Regions from separate parts of the Kosakonia beeri genome, predicted to be linked through region 2. Evidence: predicted binding sites of a transcription regulator. Region 2 holds the regulator's gene; the other holds the start of a gene.
What was found. The regulator PhoB, encoded in region 2, activates phosphate uptake and scavenging genes when phosphate is short. The targets are predictions, from matches to a motif close to CTGTCATAAAACTGNCNNAT.
Positions count from the first base shown of each region.

Region 1: a site for PhoB is predicted at 2,733-2,752, ahead of ACUY4S_RS16990 (heavy metal response regulator transcription factor). Genes of this name have one in related genera too.

Region 1 is NZ_CM135106.1:3,581,027-3,588,829, reverse strand. It holds gene ACUY4S_RS17005 (LysR family transcriptional regulator) at 58-942, shown strand; gene ACUY4S_RS17000 (Vmh family MBL fold metallo-hydrolase) at 958-1,809, opposite strand; gene ACUY4S_RS16995 (helix-turn-helix domain-containing protein) at 2,371-2,703, shown strand; gene ACUY4S_RS16990 (heavy metal response regulator transcription factor) at 2,824-3,516, shown strand; gene ACUY4S_RS16985 (heavy metal sensor histidine kinase) at 3,555-4,901, shown strand; gene ACUY4S_RS16980 (YdgH/BhsA/McbA family protein) at 4,973-5,227, opposite strand; gene ACUY4S_RS16975 (EAL and HDOD domain-containing protein) at 5,623-6,855, opposite strand; gene ACUY4S_RS16970 (SDR family NAD(P)-dependent oxidoreductase) at 7,544-7,803, opposite strand, start outside.
Region 2 is NZ_CM135106.1:3,802,973-3,810,775, forward strand. It holds gene proY (proline-specific permease ProY) at 1-800, opposite strand, end outside; gene brnQ (branched-chain amino acid transporter carrier protein BrnQ) at 885-2,204, opposite strand; gene phoR (phosphate regulon sensor histidine kinase PhoR) at 2,613-3,911, opposite strand; gene phoB (phosphate response regulator transcription factor PhoB) at 3,933-4,622, opposite strand; gene sbcD (exonuclease subunit SbcD) at 4,821-6,023, shown strand; gene sbcC (exonuclease subunit SbcC) at 6,020-7,803, shown strand, end outside.

The DNA of each region.
Region 1 (7,803 bases), 220 kb from region 2:
TAGGATGTTTTTCTGAAACCCTGCCATGCAAGTTGCATAAAACGATCGGATGGACCTATGGATAGAGTGATGGCGGTAGTGGTGTTTAACCGTATCTGCGAACTGGGGAGCCTGAGTGCGGCGGCCAGGGCGTTGGGTATTTCCCGACCGATGGTCAGCCGCTATCTCGATGAAATGGAAAAATGGGCGGGCGCCCGGCTTATTCACCGTTCTTCCCGTCGTCTTACACTTACCTCTGCCGGGGAAAAGACGCTGCAACACACGCGACAACTGGCTCCGCTGTTTCATGATATTGAACAACAGTCGACGCGCGAAGCGCCATCCGGCACGTTGCGTATTGCCTGCGCGCATTTTACTGCCAGCCACATTGTCGGCCCGGTGTTACCTGCATTTCTGGCACGTTACCCGGCGCTGAAAATCGAAGTCGATATCAGCCATCAGGCGGTCAATCTGATTGGCGAGCGCATCGATCTGGCGATCCGTATTACCAATAATCCTGAGCCAGGCGCCATCGCGATGCGTCTGGGCGAGTGCCACTCTGTACTTTGCGCCTCGCCAGACTACCTGCGCCGATGCGGGGAACCGCAAAGCCTGGCAGATCTGCAGCAGCATAACTGCCTCTATTACAGCGGTTTTGCAGGGCAGACCTGGCACTTTACCGACCGGGAAAATAATCGGCTTAACGTGCAGGCAAACGGCAATCTAAGCGCCGGTATCTCGTCCGTCTTATGCGATGCCGCTATCGCCGGGTGCGGCATCGCGCTGGTTCCTGAGAAGGAGGCCCGCACCGCGCTGGACAGCGGCGAACTGGTCAGCGTGCTGGCCGATTACGTCCCGCAGCCGCTGGGGATTTATGGGCTTTATCAATCCCGCTCGCACCAGCATGTTGCATTAACGTTGTTTCTTCAGGCAATTGCCCAGTCGTTACGCCAGCAGACCTGACGGTAACCCCGCCGGTTACCATTTCATTTCGCCGGTGTTCACTTTTGCGCTCAATTCCAGGGAACTCTCTTCGGCGAGGGCAGGCCAGTGCTGTTTCATGGCGTTAACCACCCCTGCTGCATCTTTTTCCGTCTTCAGCGCCTGTTCAAACTGTTGCAGGTAATTCGCCGTGAAGGTGATGGCGCCATCACCCGCCGGGCGGTTGCCCAGATAGTGGCCGGGAATAACCTGTTGCGGTTTTAACGCCTGCATTTCCCTGAGGATCTCGCGCCATTGCGTACGCGCAGCGGTTGTTTGCGTATCTGCTGTCCAGACGTGAATACCGCTTGAGATGGCTGTGCCGCCGAGAATTGCTTTATTAGCCGGGATCCAGACGTAAGCCGCATAGCTTTGCGGGTGGCGCAGCTCCACTGTTTCGCCATCAATCGTCAGCTGCAGTGAATTCAGCGGTTGCGGCACGATCACGCGTTGCGGTGCACCTTCTTTCATCTGCGGCCCCCAGAAAGCCAGCTTCGCCGCTTTTGTGGCTTCGATATGCTTAATCACCGTCTCCGAAGCGACCACTTTCACCTGCGGAAAAGCCTCGACTAACGGCTCGAGGCCAAAGTAGAAGTCCGGATCGCCAGAGGTAATCACAATCTCTTTCAGTGTTTTGCCGCTGGCTTTCACCATCTTTGCCAGTTTTTCGCCATCTTTGGTGCTGAACTGAGCATCAAACAAAATCGCTTCGGTTGGGCCAGACACCAGCGTAGACGAGACGGCGAAGAGGCCTTTTTCCTGCGGGTTATAGACTTGCAGACTCAACGGCGCGGCAAAGGCCGGAGCGCTTGCCAGTAACATCAGCATGCTCAGGGTGGTACGTTTCATGAATTTTGTCCTTCTCTCGGGGGGCAGGCGTTCCATTGTAGGCAGATTGGCGAGCATGAGAATTCCTGAAACGGGAGATGCTCAGTTTCATAAAACGATCAGGTGTGCGGCCCTAATGCGCTTGTTGAAATGTAAAGCACTGTATTTTAGGGAATTAAACGTAAATCTATATACCCGCAGCGCCTCGCCTGGTTTATCATAGGCGGGTGGACAGCATTTGCTGTCTCGCGGGTTACTTTAATCCTCACAGCAAACAGAGTTGGCAATAAAATTATGATCGGTTTTGTAGGCATTCTATTGTTATTACTGGTGATTGTTTTTTCTTTTTATAAGCATATTCAACAATTACGCGCCCGAAAAATCGGCGGTACGCGGCGACTAGTCCGCCGGCGCTAATTTAGCGCGCTCCCGTTGAAAGGTCGGGCCTGGCAGGGCTTTTTATTTCCGCGCAGTCAGGGCATGTTGCTGTTAACAAAGCTGACAGGATTATCATTTTCGCGTCATTTTTGAGTCAGCATCCTTGCGCTAAGGTGGCGTTACCCTGGCGAGGAGGCGGCACTGATGGAAATGCAAAAAGCGGTAATACATGAAATCCAGCAATGGATCGATGACAACCTTGACCTGCCACTGCGTATCGGCGATGTCGCGATGCGCTCGGGCTACTCGAAATGGCATTTACAGCGTCTGTTTCATGCAGAAATGCGGGTGCCGCTCGGCATTTACATTCGCGATAAAAAGCTGGAGAGCGCCGCGCAGGAGTTGCTCAACACGCAACAATCCATCATGACAATCTCTACTAAGTACGGTTATGACTCCCAGCAGACCTTCACCCGTACCTTTGCCCGTAAATACCATATGCCGCCAGGCGTATGGCGGCGGCGACACCAGGCCTGACGTTTTCGCGGTGTTGCATGAAGGCGGCAAAATGTCAGCATAATGTCAGCGCACAAGCGCTAGAATCATCAGCAGAGTGGTGCGCGCGGCAGGTGCCGAAACGTAGAAGGGGGCACACCCATGAAGCTGCTATTAATCGAAGATGAGGAAAAGACGTCCTCCTATATTAACCGTGCGCTTAGCGAACAGGGCTTTACGCTGGATGTCGTCAGCGACGGCGTCGAAGGGCTGCATATGGCGCAGGAGTATGACTACGATGCGATCGTGCTGGATGTGATGCTGCCCGGCATGGACGGCTACCAGATCCTCGAGCGGCTGCGCGCCAGTAAAAAGACGCCGGTGTTAATGCTTTCGGCGCGCGGTTCTGTTGAAGAGCGCGTAAAAGGGTTGCGCCATGGGGCTGATGATTACCTGCCAAAACCCTTCTCGTTGATTGAACTGGTGGCACGCATTCAGGCTTTGCTGCGCCGCAGGCCGGGCGACGGCGCGGATATTACGCAGTTGCATATTCATGATCTGCATCTCGACTTACTGGCGCGGCGTGTCACCCGGGGCGGCGATCGGCTGGAACTGACCGCGAAAGAGTATGCGCTGCTCAGCCTGCTGGCGCGTCATCAGGGCGAGATTTTGTCGAAAATGATGATTGCCGAGCAGGTCTGGGATATGAATTTTGACAGCGATGCCAATGTCGTCGAGGTCGCCATCAAACGTCTGCGTGCCAAAGTGGATAACCCGTACCCCATTAAGTTACTGCATACCGTACGCGGCATGGGCTACGTGCTGGAAACCCGCCAGGAGAGCAAAGCAAGTTGATTCCGTTCTCGGTCGTGAAGCGCTCCATTGCCGGGCGTATGGCGCTGCTGTTCTCCGTCGCTTATGTCTTTGTGGTTATTACCTTTGGTGTGGTGCTCAGAAGCTCGCTGTACACCTCTCTGGAAAGCCAGATGCACAACGAACTGCTGTTTCGCGAGTCGTTAATGACGCCGTGGATTGAGAACCACCATAACCTGGAGAGTTGGTCGACGCTGGAAGCGAAGTTCAATACCCTCTCCACCTCGGAAGGCGGGCGCGTTAAATACTGGCTGCTCAGCGCCGATCCGCGTTTCGCCATGGGTGGGCCGCCGCCGAGCGGGGTCGACTGGTCGTCGCTGAAAGATGGCTTCAGCACCGCGCCAGGTAAGACGGAATTATCCTGCCTGCTGTTTCTTTACTCGCGCGAGATCCCGGCGAAAGAGGCGCGTCCGGCGCTGCGCTATGTTGTGGCGATTGACTCGACACCGTATATGGGCACGCTGTATGAATTCACCTGTACGCTGGTGGTGATCAGTATTGTCGGCGTGATGTTTATTGCTTTGCTGGGCTACCTGATTGCCCGCAACGGCATGCGACCCGTGAATATGCTCAGCGAGCAGGCGCGTCATCTTGCGCCGGGTAATCATGGTCAGCGTTTGCAAACCCGGACCCTGCCAGATGAACTGCAAACGTTGGCGGTGTCGTTTAATGGCGCGCTGGAGCGCCAGGAGATTGCCTGGCGGCAACTGGAAAGTTTTAACGCCGATGTGGCACATGAGTTACGTACGCCGTTGACCAATCTGATAGGGCAGACGCAACTGGGGCTGTCGCGCCCGCGTTCCGTTGCCGAACTGCAGGATCTGCTGGAGTCCAACCTCGAAGAGCTGGAGCGGATGACCTCTATCGTCAACGATATGTTGTTCTTATCCCATGCGCAGGCGGGCGAACATGCCACGCAGTTAACCCGCGTCTCGTTGCGTGAAGAAACTTTTAAAACGTTTGAGTACGTGGAGCCTTCGTTTGCAGAGAAGAATCTGCGCGTTGAGGTGGAAGGGGATGTCACCGCCTCAATCGACCGCCGTTTATTCCACCGTTCGCTGGCGAATTTACTGGAAAACAGTGCCCGACATGCACCGCCGGAAAGCACGGTAGTTGTGCGGCTCCAGTGCGTCGAAAATCATGCCCGGGTGGCGGTATCGAACGTTGGCGAGGCGATCGCGGTTGATCATCTGGAGCGCTTGTTTGAACGTTTCTATCGCGTAGACGCCTCGCGTACCCACAGTGATATGCATCACGGGCTGGGACTGTCGATTGTCAGAGCCGTTGCCAATATGCACCGGGGCGATGTGTTCGTCAGCAGCCAGAACGGAATGAATACCTTCGGTTTTACCCTGTCGCTGGGATGAGGATGGCACCCTCAGGCGCAAAGAAAAGGCCGTAACGCAACCCGTTACGGCCTTCTTTCACAGCCAGACGGTTATTTATACAACGTGGCCACGCCAAAATATTTATCGTCGCCACCGGCGGAAATGATTTTATAGCTGCTCGCACCTTGCTGGTCGGCTTTTTGCGCCAGGCGGTGTTGTAGCCCGCCGAGTGTGCCTGCGCCTGAAACCGATACACTCCCAACCGGCGTCAACCCGGCATCGGACGTCACTTCGGTGGCAGCCCATGATGCTGTCGAGAAAACAACCAACGCGGTTGCTAACATCTGCACGTGTAATTTTTTCATCGTAACCACCTCTTCATTCGGAATAATGTCAGAGTATCTTCTGACAGTAGCAATATTACGCCCAGTAACTGTCATTTCTCTGACCAGAAAATAACGACGCTGTCAGATAACAAAACTCCACAATTCTTTTAATAAACTCACCGTTAGCGCAAAAAAATCGGGAAAGATGAGTGCGTCTTTTAATCAGCAGGCAGGGTACGCACGTTGTGGAAATAAGGCTTGCTGGGTGTGGAAATAGTCCAGGCCATGCGTAAGTGGAATAACGTTTTACCATGGCAGATGTTGAAAATAACCTTATACCGCGTAGCGGCCTGGCTAAACTTGGGCTTCGTGGTATGCAAAGAGACGGTTAACGGCGTATTTCCTGCAGGCAAATAATCTATACGGGAGCGGCGTCAGGCGCTGGTCGGGATCTCGTCGGCCCATTTCGTGGCGAGTTTAATCATTTCGGCCACCACGCTGCGATTGAACCCCAGCCGGTGCCCAAGCGCGCTGACCTCTTCCCAGTTGTGATTTTCATATAATTCAATCAGCTGCAGGTATGGGTATAGCGGTCCTTTTTTCTCTCTTAGCGCCATCATGACATTAGTCGATACGTCTATCTGGCTAATCAGATCCGCCATGGGCATTTCAAAAATATTGTCCAGTTGCGAAAACAGCCCGACGATAAACGCATCATCGGCAGAGTGGCGGCTTATCGAGCGGGCCGAGGCGAGTTCGCAAAACCGGGCGCGGAACAGGCTTTGATGGTAGATATCATCGGTTTTCTGTTTGTTCACCGAGGTTAAACACGACACCAGCACAAAGCGGCGCAGTTCATTGGTACCGAGGTAAAAAATAATGTCTTTCAGCGACTGGCTGCGAATATTTTTAATGCCACGAGCATTGAACACAATATTCTGCGCATAGCGCATGATCTTAAATGACAGCGCGAGATCCTGCTTTAGCAGGGCTTCAATTTTGCCAAAATCCGGTGAGTCGGCATTCACCTCTTTCATTAATTTCAGCGTTATAAGTTGATTCTGAACCAGCTTGTTTGCCGAGTGGATCACCGGTTTGCTGAAAAAATGCCCCTGAAACAGGGTGCAGCCCATATCGCGGAAACATTCGTACTCTTCCTGCGTTTCGACTTTCTCGGCCAGAAATACCGTCTCTTTCAGCAAATCGCCTTTACTGGTGATATAACTGCGGATCTCATCCGGGGTATTCAGGCGCACATCAAATTTAATGATACTGACGTACGGTAAAAACGCATTCCAGGTTTCACCTAACTCAAAATCATCCAGCGCAATACGAAACCCGTGGGCATAGAGCTTTTTTACCGTGTTAAGCAGCAAAGGCGTGGGTTCTGCCGTTTCAAGAATTTCAACAATCACCCGGTCTTTCGGCAGGGTTTCCGCCATTCCCTGCACTAACAGTTCATAGGGAAAGTTAACGAAGATAGCGCTGTACTCTTTCAGGCGGCCTAATGGCGCACCAAGGAATTGCTCGACAATAATTTGGGCAGTGGCGTACTCCGGGGTGACGTCGGGAAACCGGTTCGTCATACTGTCTCTGAACAACAGTTCGTAACCGACTGTGTTCATATTTTCATCAAAAATCGCCTGGCGGGCGACAAACGAGAACATTCGTTACTCCACTCCACAGATGCCTGCAAATCTAAAAAAACCGGGGAATGCGCTAACCTGAACCGGTCAACCTTCGTTATTTTTTCGCAGGATAAAATGGAAGCCTGGACGAAAATGACGAAGACGCAAGTCGGACTTAAGGAAGGCCGTATCTTTTGTAAACTTCTGAGGAATTTAAGTCAAATTCCACGCTGCGGAATAATAACCAATTACGCTATTTATTGGTAACTTTTGGCAATGCCGGCAAAAAAATAACCCGATTTTGCCGCGGCGGGATCGCTGCCGGAGAACATGTATCGTTATCATAATCGGCGATCCGCTTAAGCGAAACGGCATTGTTACTGTGTCATGTTGATTAGCATAAAACGGTGAGAAAGGTGGCATAAATCGCCGCAACATGCGGCGTGCGTGACCATGCGCACACCGCGTCAGGGCTGAAAACGGCAAAGCATGATCACTATCATAATTCTGAAAGTGATCTGCATTTATCTGTTGTCAGGAATATTCCGATAGACTATTGTGAATTTACCCCAGTACAGAGCTAACGCCACAACAAGTGAGTGCCGGAGATAAGCGCCGGGCGGGGTAAGATAGATTGAGCACTTTTGGGAAAGAAATAAAACAACAGGCCCTGGCATATGCCGGGGCGTTTTATTTTTGGCGCTCGCCATGACGACAAAGCGTGTACTCAGTCGCGATCGATCGCAAACGGCTGCCAGGCCTGACGCACCGGCATCACTTCCACACGGTTAATATTCATGTGGTCCGGCAACGTGGCGATGTAAAACATCTGCTGTGCAATATCCAGTGCGCTTAAGGGTGTGGTGCCGCGATAAAGCGTGTCTGAAGCGGCCTGATCGCCTTTAGTACGCACCAGCGTAAATTCCGTCTCCGCAATGCCTGGGGCCAGGTCTGTAACCCGCACCCCGGTACCCAGCAGGTCGCAAC
Region 2 (7,803 bases):
CCGTCTGTGCCCACCTGATTCCACGGATAAATCGACATGATCACAAACAGCGTACCAACATAAAACACCAGGATACGCATCGGTACTGAGTTGATGGCGCGCGGGATCGATTTCTCCGGATCTTTCGCTTCCCCGGCGGTGATACCAATAATTTCGATACCGCCATAAGCGAACATTACCATCTGCAACGCCATCACCGTGCCCAGCCAGCCGTTACTGAAGAAGCCGCCATGACTCCACAAGTTACTGATGCCAGTCGGCTGCCCGCCGTTACCAATACCCCAAATAATGATGCCGAAACCGGCAACGATCATGATGATAATGGTGGCGACTTTAAAGAACGAGAACCAGAACTCCAGTTCACCGAACACTTTCACACTCATCAGGTTAATGGCGCAAATAATCAGCACCACGCTCAATACCCAAATCCAGTGCGGCACCGTCGGGAACCAGACGCCCATATAAATGCCAAATGCGGTAACATCGGCAATCGCGACAATCAGGATCTCAAAACAGTACGTCCAGCCGGTGATATACCCGGCGAGCGGGCCAAGGTTTTCCTGGGCATAGCGGGAGAAGGAACTGGCGGAAGGGTTATGCACCGACATTTCGCCCAACGCGCGCATAATGATGTACGCGGCGACGCCACCAATAATGTAGGCCAGCAATACACTTGGCCCCGCCATTTTGATGGCATCTGCAGAGCCGTAAAACAGGCCGGTGCCGATTGCCGAACCCAGCGCCATAAAGCGAATGTGGCGGGTGCTTAGCCCACGCTTCAGCTTATTCGTACTTTCCATCGTTTCCACTGCCATTATTCAACACAAAAATAAAAAACCACGGAGCACGACACCCCGTGGTTAAACAAGCCGTGTTTGCCGCTGTTAATGCGCGCTGGAGGTCACTTGTCGCCCCGCTGCGCGATCCCAGATTGCCGCCAGAACCACCATCACCAGGCTTGGCATCAACCAGGCCAGTCCCTGCTCCGCCAGCGGTAAACGCTGCGTCCAGGCGGGGAGGTGTTCTGCAAAGGCAGAGGCTTTCACGCCGTCAAGGATACCAAAAAGCAGACTAATGAACATAGCCGGTGCGATAACGCGGGTGGAACTGTTCCAGAAGGAGCGGGTAAAGCTCAGTACCACCAGCACGATGCACGGCGGGTAGATCATCGTCAGCACCGGAATCGAAATCTGGATCAGATGGCTCAGTCCGAGGTTGGAAACCGCCATCGAGAAGATACCCAAGATAAATACCAGCGTACGGTAGGAGAGCGGCAGATACTGGGCAAAGAACTCTGCACAGGCACAGGTCAGGCCAACCGCCGTCACCAGACAGGCAATAAAAATCAGTGCGGCCAGCAGGAAACTGCCCGCGCCACCAAAGGTATGCTGAACATAGGCATGCAGGATCGCCGCGCCGTTAGCAGACTGTTCCACCAGCGTTGAGCTGTGAGAACCGAGACGGAACAGCGCCAGATAGAGCAGCGTCAGGCCAACACCCGCCATCAGCCCAGCCCAGACCGTGTAACGGGTCAGCAGGCGTGCTTCGGTAACACCGCGAGAACGCGCGGCGTTGACAATCACGATACCGAACACCATGGCACCGAGGGTGTCCATCGTCAGGTAACCATTCACGAAACCATTCGAAAACGGTGCAGTCTGGTAGGCTTCCAGCGCGTGGCTGATCGGGCCGGCAGGCCAGACAATAGCAGCGATGGCGAGGATCGTCAGGGCAATAATTTTCAGCGGCGCCAGGAAGTTACCCACCGTATCCAGCAGTTTACCCGGGTAGAGCGACACCAGGATCACCAGCGCAAAATAGATGATGCTGTAAATCAGCAGCGGCATTGCGCCTTCACCGGTCAGCGGTGCGATCCCGACTTCAAAAGAGACTGTTGCAGTACGCGGAGTCGCAAACAACGGCCCCACCGCCAGATAGCACACCGTCGCCAGCAGTACGCCCGCCACTTTGCCAATCGGGGTGCTCAGGCTGTCTACGCCACCACCCACTTTCGCCAGCGCGACCACGGTAAGGACGGGCAGGCCAACGGCGGTGATCAGAAAGCCTATGGCTGCTGTCCAGACGTGTTCACCCGCCTGTAAGCCGACCATCGGTGGAAAAATGATGTTACCTGCGCCTACGAAGAGGGCAAAAGTCATAAAGCCCAGAGCAACAATGTCTCGTGGTTTTAAGTGATGGGTCATATTTTGTTACTGCCTGTGGATGTGGTGTCGTAAAAATGATGTTTTTTTCGCCTTTCCCTACCGAACAATACAACGTCTATATCGCTGAAAGTCAGCGGGAAATGCTTTATGCATTACGTAGCGGAGAATAGTTTTTCGATTTACCACGCAAATACAGTCGGTATAACGATGTACGGGGCGCAATTTAAACGCTTATAACGTTTAAAGGCAAGGTGGGATCGCAAAACCAGATGCATCTACTACAACGGGAATTCTTACCAGTGAATAATTCCAATTATAAGAAAAACACATGGCTGATCATGCGAACAAAAAAGCAGCATGCGTACAAAATACGTTTCAGGATGGAGACAAGGTACGTATGAGCGGTCTGTTTTCACAGACCGCTGGAAAGATAAGCTGACAGCGAGCTCAGGAAGCGGCTTTTTTGGCAACCAGGCGTTCCGGAAGAACAAAACTGAAGCGGGTACCTTTACCTGGCTGACTGACAATATCGAGACGGCTTTCGTGGTGGTTTACCGCATGCTTCACAATCGCCAGCCCCAGGCCACTGCCACCGGTTTGCCGGGATCGGGCTTTGTCCACCCGGTAAAAACGTTCGGTGAGACGCGGAATATGCTCAGCGGCAATGCCCGGCCCGTTATCTTCGACGCTGAACTCCGCCCCCTGCGCCAGGTGACGCCAGCTCACGATAATATGTGTCCCTGCCGGGGTATGGTTGACAGCGTTATACACCAGATTGGAAATGGCGCTGCGGAGTTGCTCTTCATTGCCGAGCACTTTGAGACTGCTGTCGACATCAAAATCAAAGGTGTGCTTTTGCTGACTGAGGGTTTGCGCCTCGCGCTCCACGACCCGCAGCATCATCGGCACATCAATGGTTTCGTTGGGCGGCAATGTCGGCGCCGCTTCAATCTTCGACAGCGTGAGTAGCTGGCGCACCAGACCTTCCATGCGCGAGGTCTGTTCCCGCATGGTATGCAGCGCTTTTTCCCGTGGCGCGCCTTCAAGCGTCTGCTCTTGCATCATCTCCAGGTAGCCCTGCAACACGGTCAACGGCGTACGTAGCTCATGGCTGACATTGGCAAAAAAGTTGCGCCGCGCCCCTTCCAGTTGATGCATTTGTGTCACATCGCGCGCCACCAGCAACAAATGCTCTTCCGTGTAGGGCATCACGCGGATCTCGAGATGGCGACCGTTGTTAAGCACCAGGTGCAAAGGCCGGGTAAACTCTTTTTTCTTCAGGTATTGGGTGAATTCGGGGTAACGCAGCAGGTTAAGGATGTTCTGCCCGCTATCATCTGGCCAGCGCAGCCCCAGCACTTGTTGCGCAAGACCGTTGCACCAGAAAATAGCGCCTTCCTGCGTGGTGAGGATCACCGCATCCGGAAGGGATTCCGCCCCGCTGCGAAAGCGCTTGATCAGGCTACCCAGTTCACGGCGACGCTTTTTGTTGCGCATCTGCATCTGGTGCAACCCATACAAAAGAGGCTCCCAGCTTCCTGTGCCGGGCGGCGGGGTCATACTTTTATCAACCCATAGCCACCAGGAGAGGCGCAATAAATTCCAGAAATGCCAGATCAGTAACCCGGTTACCGCGGCGAGTAAAAACCAGGGCAGATAACCGAACATGACGCCGAGTATTAAGGCGGGGATACAACAAAGGAGGAGCTCCAGCACCAGCCTTTTCCATGACAGCCGTTCCAGCACGCGTCACACTCCTGTCAAATTTCAGAAACGGGTCGAAAAACGGTATCCCGTGCCGCGCACTGTTTGCACCATACGATCGTGACCACTGTGTTCCAGCGCTTTGCGCAGTCGGCGAATATGCACGTCCACCGTACGGTCTTCCACATACACATTGGTTCCCCAAACATGATTCAGCAACTGCTCGCGGCTGTAAACACGTTCCGGGTGAGTCATAAAGAAGTGTAAGAGTTTAAACTCTGTCGGGCCCATATCCAGTGGATTTTCACCGGTCATTACGCGGTGAGACGAGGGATCGAGGCTCAGCCCCTGCATTTCGATGACCTCTTCCACCGCCATCGGCGAAATGCGGCGCATGACAGCCTTGATACGCGCCACCAGCTCTTTTGGCGAGAAAGGTTTGGTAATATAGTCGTCCGCTCCGGTTTCCAGGCCGCGAACGCGATCCTCTTCTTCACCACGCGCCGTCAGCATCATTACCGGAATGTCACGGGTCATGGCTTCACGTTTCAGATGTTTAATAAACTGAATGCCTGAACCACCTGGCAACATCCAGTCCAGCAAAACGAGATCGGGCCAGGGTTCATTCAGTTGATTCACCGCGCTGTCATAATCTTCAGCTTCTACTGGTTGAAAGCCATTTTGCTCGAGCACAAAGCAAACCATTTCACGGATGGGTGCTTCGTCTTCTACGACCAGAATTCGTCTCGCCATAATTTGCCCTGTTTTATTTAAGTCGTCAGTATATATAGCGGCGCCATTATGCGTCAGTTTTATGACAGATTTATGAATAACATGACCGTCAGATGACCCTCTTCAGCACGCGATGACAATCCCTGTTTTTATTCGGATATGTCCCTCATCTGCTTAATGTTTATAATCTGATTTACGTTTTTTCGCCACGGAACCGCTATGCGCATAATTCACACCTCTGACTGGCATCTGGGACAGAACTTTTACAGTAAAAGCCGTGCCGCCGAACACGACGCTTTTCTCGACTGGTTGCTGGAAAACGCCGAAAGCCACCAGGCAGATGCGATCATTGTGGCTGGCGACATCTTTGATACCGGTTCACCGCCGAGCTATGCCCGCGAGTTATATAACCGTTTTGTGGTTAAACTCCAGCGCACCGGCTGCCAGTTAGTGGTGCTGGCCGGCAACCATGACTCCGTGGCCACGCTCAATGAATCGAAAGAGATTCTGGCCTATTTGAAAACGACCGTAGTAGCCAGCGCCGGGGCGGCACCTTTTCTGCTCCACCGCCGTAATGGCGAGCCCGGAGCCGTGTTTTGCCCGGTGCCGTTTCTGCGTCCGCGCGACATTGTCCTGAGTCAGGCGGGTCTGTCCGGCCTGCAAAAACAGCAACATCTGCTCGCGGCTATCACTGACTATTATCAACAGCAGTACCGTGACGCCTGCACTCTGCGTGGCGATAGCGCGCTGCCTGTTATCGCCAGCGGCCATTTGACCACCGTTGGTGCCAGCAAAAGTGACGCGGTACGTGATATTTATATCGGCACGCTGGATGCCTTTCCGGCGCAGAATTTCCCCCCTGTTGACTATATGGCACTTGGTCATATCCACCGGGCGCAAAAAATTGGCGGTGAGGAGCACATTCGTTACTGCGGCTCACCGATCCCGCTCAGTTTTGATGAAACCGGTAAAAGCAAAAGCGTTAACCTTGTGAGCTTTGCCGGGGGGAAACTGGCCGAAGTGACCACGCTTAATGTTCCCACCACACAGGAACTGGCAGTGATCAAAGGTGATTTCGCCGCCATCTGCCAGCAACTGGAACAGTGGCGCGATGCCCCTGCCGACAAACCGGTCTGGCTGGACATCGAAATCGAAAGCCATGACTACCTGGCGGATGTGCAACGCAAAATCCAGCAGGTGACCGAAGCCCTTCCCGTGGAAGTCCTGTTAGTTCGCCGCAGCCGTGAACATCGCGAGCGCATACTTGCTGGCGAGCTGCGGGAAACGCTCAATGAATTAAAAGTCGAAGAGGTTTTTGCCCGCCGCCTGGCGCATGAAGAGCTCGACGAAACGCAAAGCGTGCGTTTACAGGCCTTGTTCAGTGAGGCATTGCAGGCGCTGGATGAGGAGAAAGAGGCATGAAAATTCTCAGTTTGCGACTAAAAAACCTGAATTCATTGAAAGGTGAATGGAAGATCGACTTTAGTGAAGAGCCCTTCGCGAGTAACGGTCTGTTCGCCATCACTGGCGCAACAGGCGCGGGTAAAACCACCCTCCTCGACGCCATCTGCCTTGCGCTTTACCACGAAACACCTCGCCTCAGCACCTTATCGCAGTCACAAAACGATCTGATGACCCGGGACACTGCCGAATGCCTGGCAGAGGTGGAGTTTGAAGTCAAAGGCGTGGCGTATCGCGCTTTCTGGAGCCAGAGTCGCGCCAGAGGTTTAGCCGAAGGCAACCTGCAGGCACCGCGCGTTGAGCTGGCAATGTGCGCCAGCGGCAAAATTCTGGCCGATAAAGTCAAAGACAAACTGGAACTGACCGCCTCACTCACCGGGCTGGATTACGGCCGCTTTACCCGTTCGATGCTGCTATCTCAGGGGCAATTTGCCGCCTTCCTGAACGCCAAACCGCGGGAGCGCGCCGAATTGCTGGAGGAGCTGACCGGCACCGAAATCTACGGGCAAATTTCCGCCATGGTGTTTGAGAAACATAAAGCGGCGAAAATCCGGCTGGAAAAATTACAGGCGCAGGCCGAAAGTGTCGCACTGTTGGACGATGCCCAGCGCCAGCAGCTTGAACAAAGTTTGCAGGCACTTACTGACCAGGAACACCACCTGCTGGCTGACCTGAGCATTCGCCAGGCGCAGGCGAACTGGCTGAACCGGAACGCTGAATTGCGCGACGCTCAGGACCGGGCGCAGGCCGCCTTAGTGCAGGCCCGTCAGGCCCAGGCAAGCGCGCAACCCCAACTGGCAGCGCTAGAACGCGCACAGCCGGCTCAGCAGCTGCGCCCCTTATGGGAGCGCCTTGAAGAACAGCGTAAAACGTTGCGTCGCACCGGTCAGCAGAGTGACGAAGTAAATACTCGCTTACATAACAGCCTGACACAGCGCGCCCGTATTCGCTTCAGCGCCGCGCAGCAACTCGCCACCTTACAGCGTTCCCAAAAAACGCTGGATAGCTGGCTGGCTGAACATGCCCGTTACCAACAGTGGCACAACGAGCTGACCGGCTGGCGGGTGCTATTTAATCAACTGGAAGAAGAAAAAAAACAGTGGCTAAACCTGCAACAACGCATTCAGAGCCATGAATCCAGGCTGAAGACACTGCCAGTCTCAACGCTGGCGCTCAGCATGGAAGAAACCGCCCAGGCCATGCAACGGTGCGCGCAGCAGCGCCCGCAGCGTCAGCAGTTAATCGCCCTGCATGCCCGTTTTGCGCCGCTACGTAAACAGCTAAGTCTTCGCCAGCAGAGCCTGGTCGATCTGAAAAACGAGCAGGAGAAGCTCACTCTCGAGCTGGCACGCAAGCGCGAACTGTATAAAGAAAAAAATCAGTTGCTGGTGGATGTCACCACCATTGTCGAGCTGGAAAACCGCATTAAAGATCTCGAAAGCGAGCGTGCCCGCCTGCAACCCGGCCACCCTTGCCCGCTCTGTGGCGCGACGGAACACCCGGCGGTGGCGCACTATCAAACCCTCGAACCCGGCGTGAACCAGGCGCGACGCAATACGCTGGATCTGGAAGTCCGCCAGGTAAAAGAAGAGGGTGTTGCGCTAAGCGAAAGGCTGAAAGGCCTGGGCGAACGTTACGAGAAAGATGAGCGCGAAGCCAGAGCCTTACAGCAGGAAGAACAGACCCTGCTGCAGTCGTGGGCCAGCGCCTGCGCCGCACTGAATGTGACGCTGGAACCGCA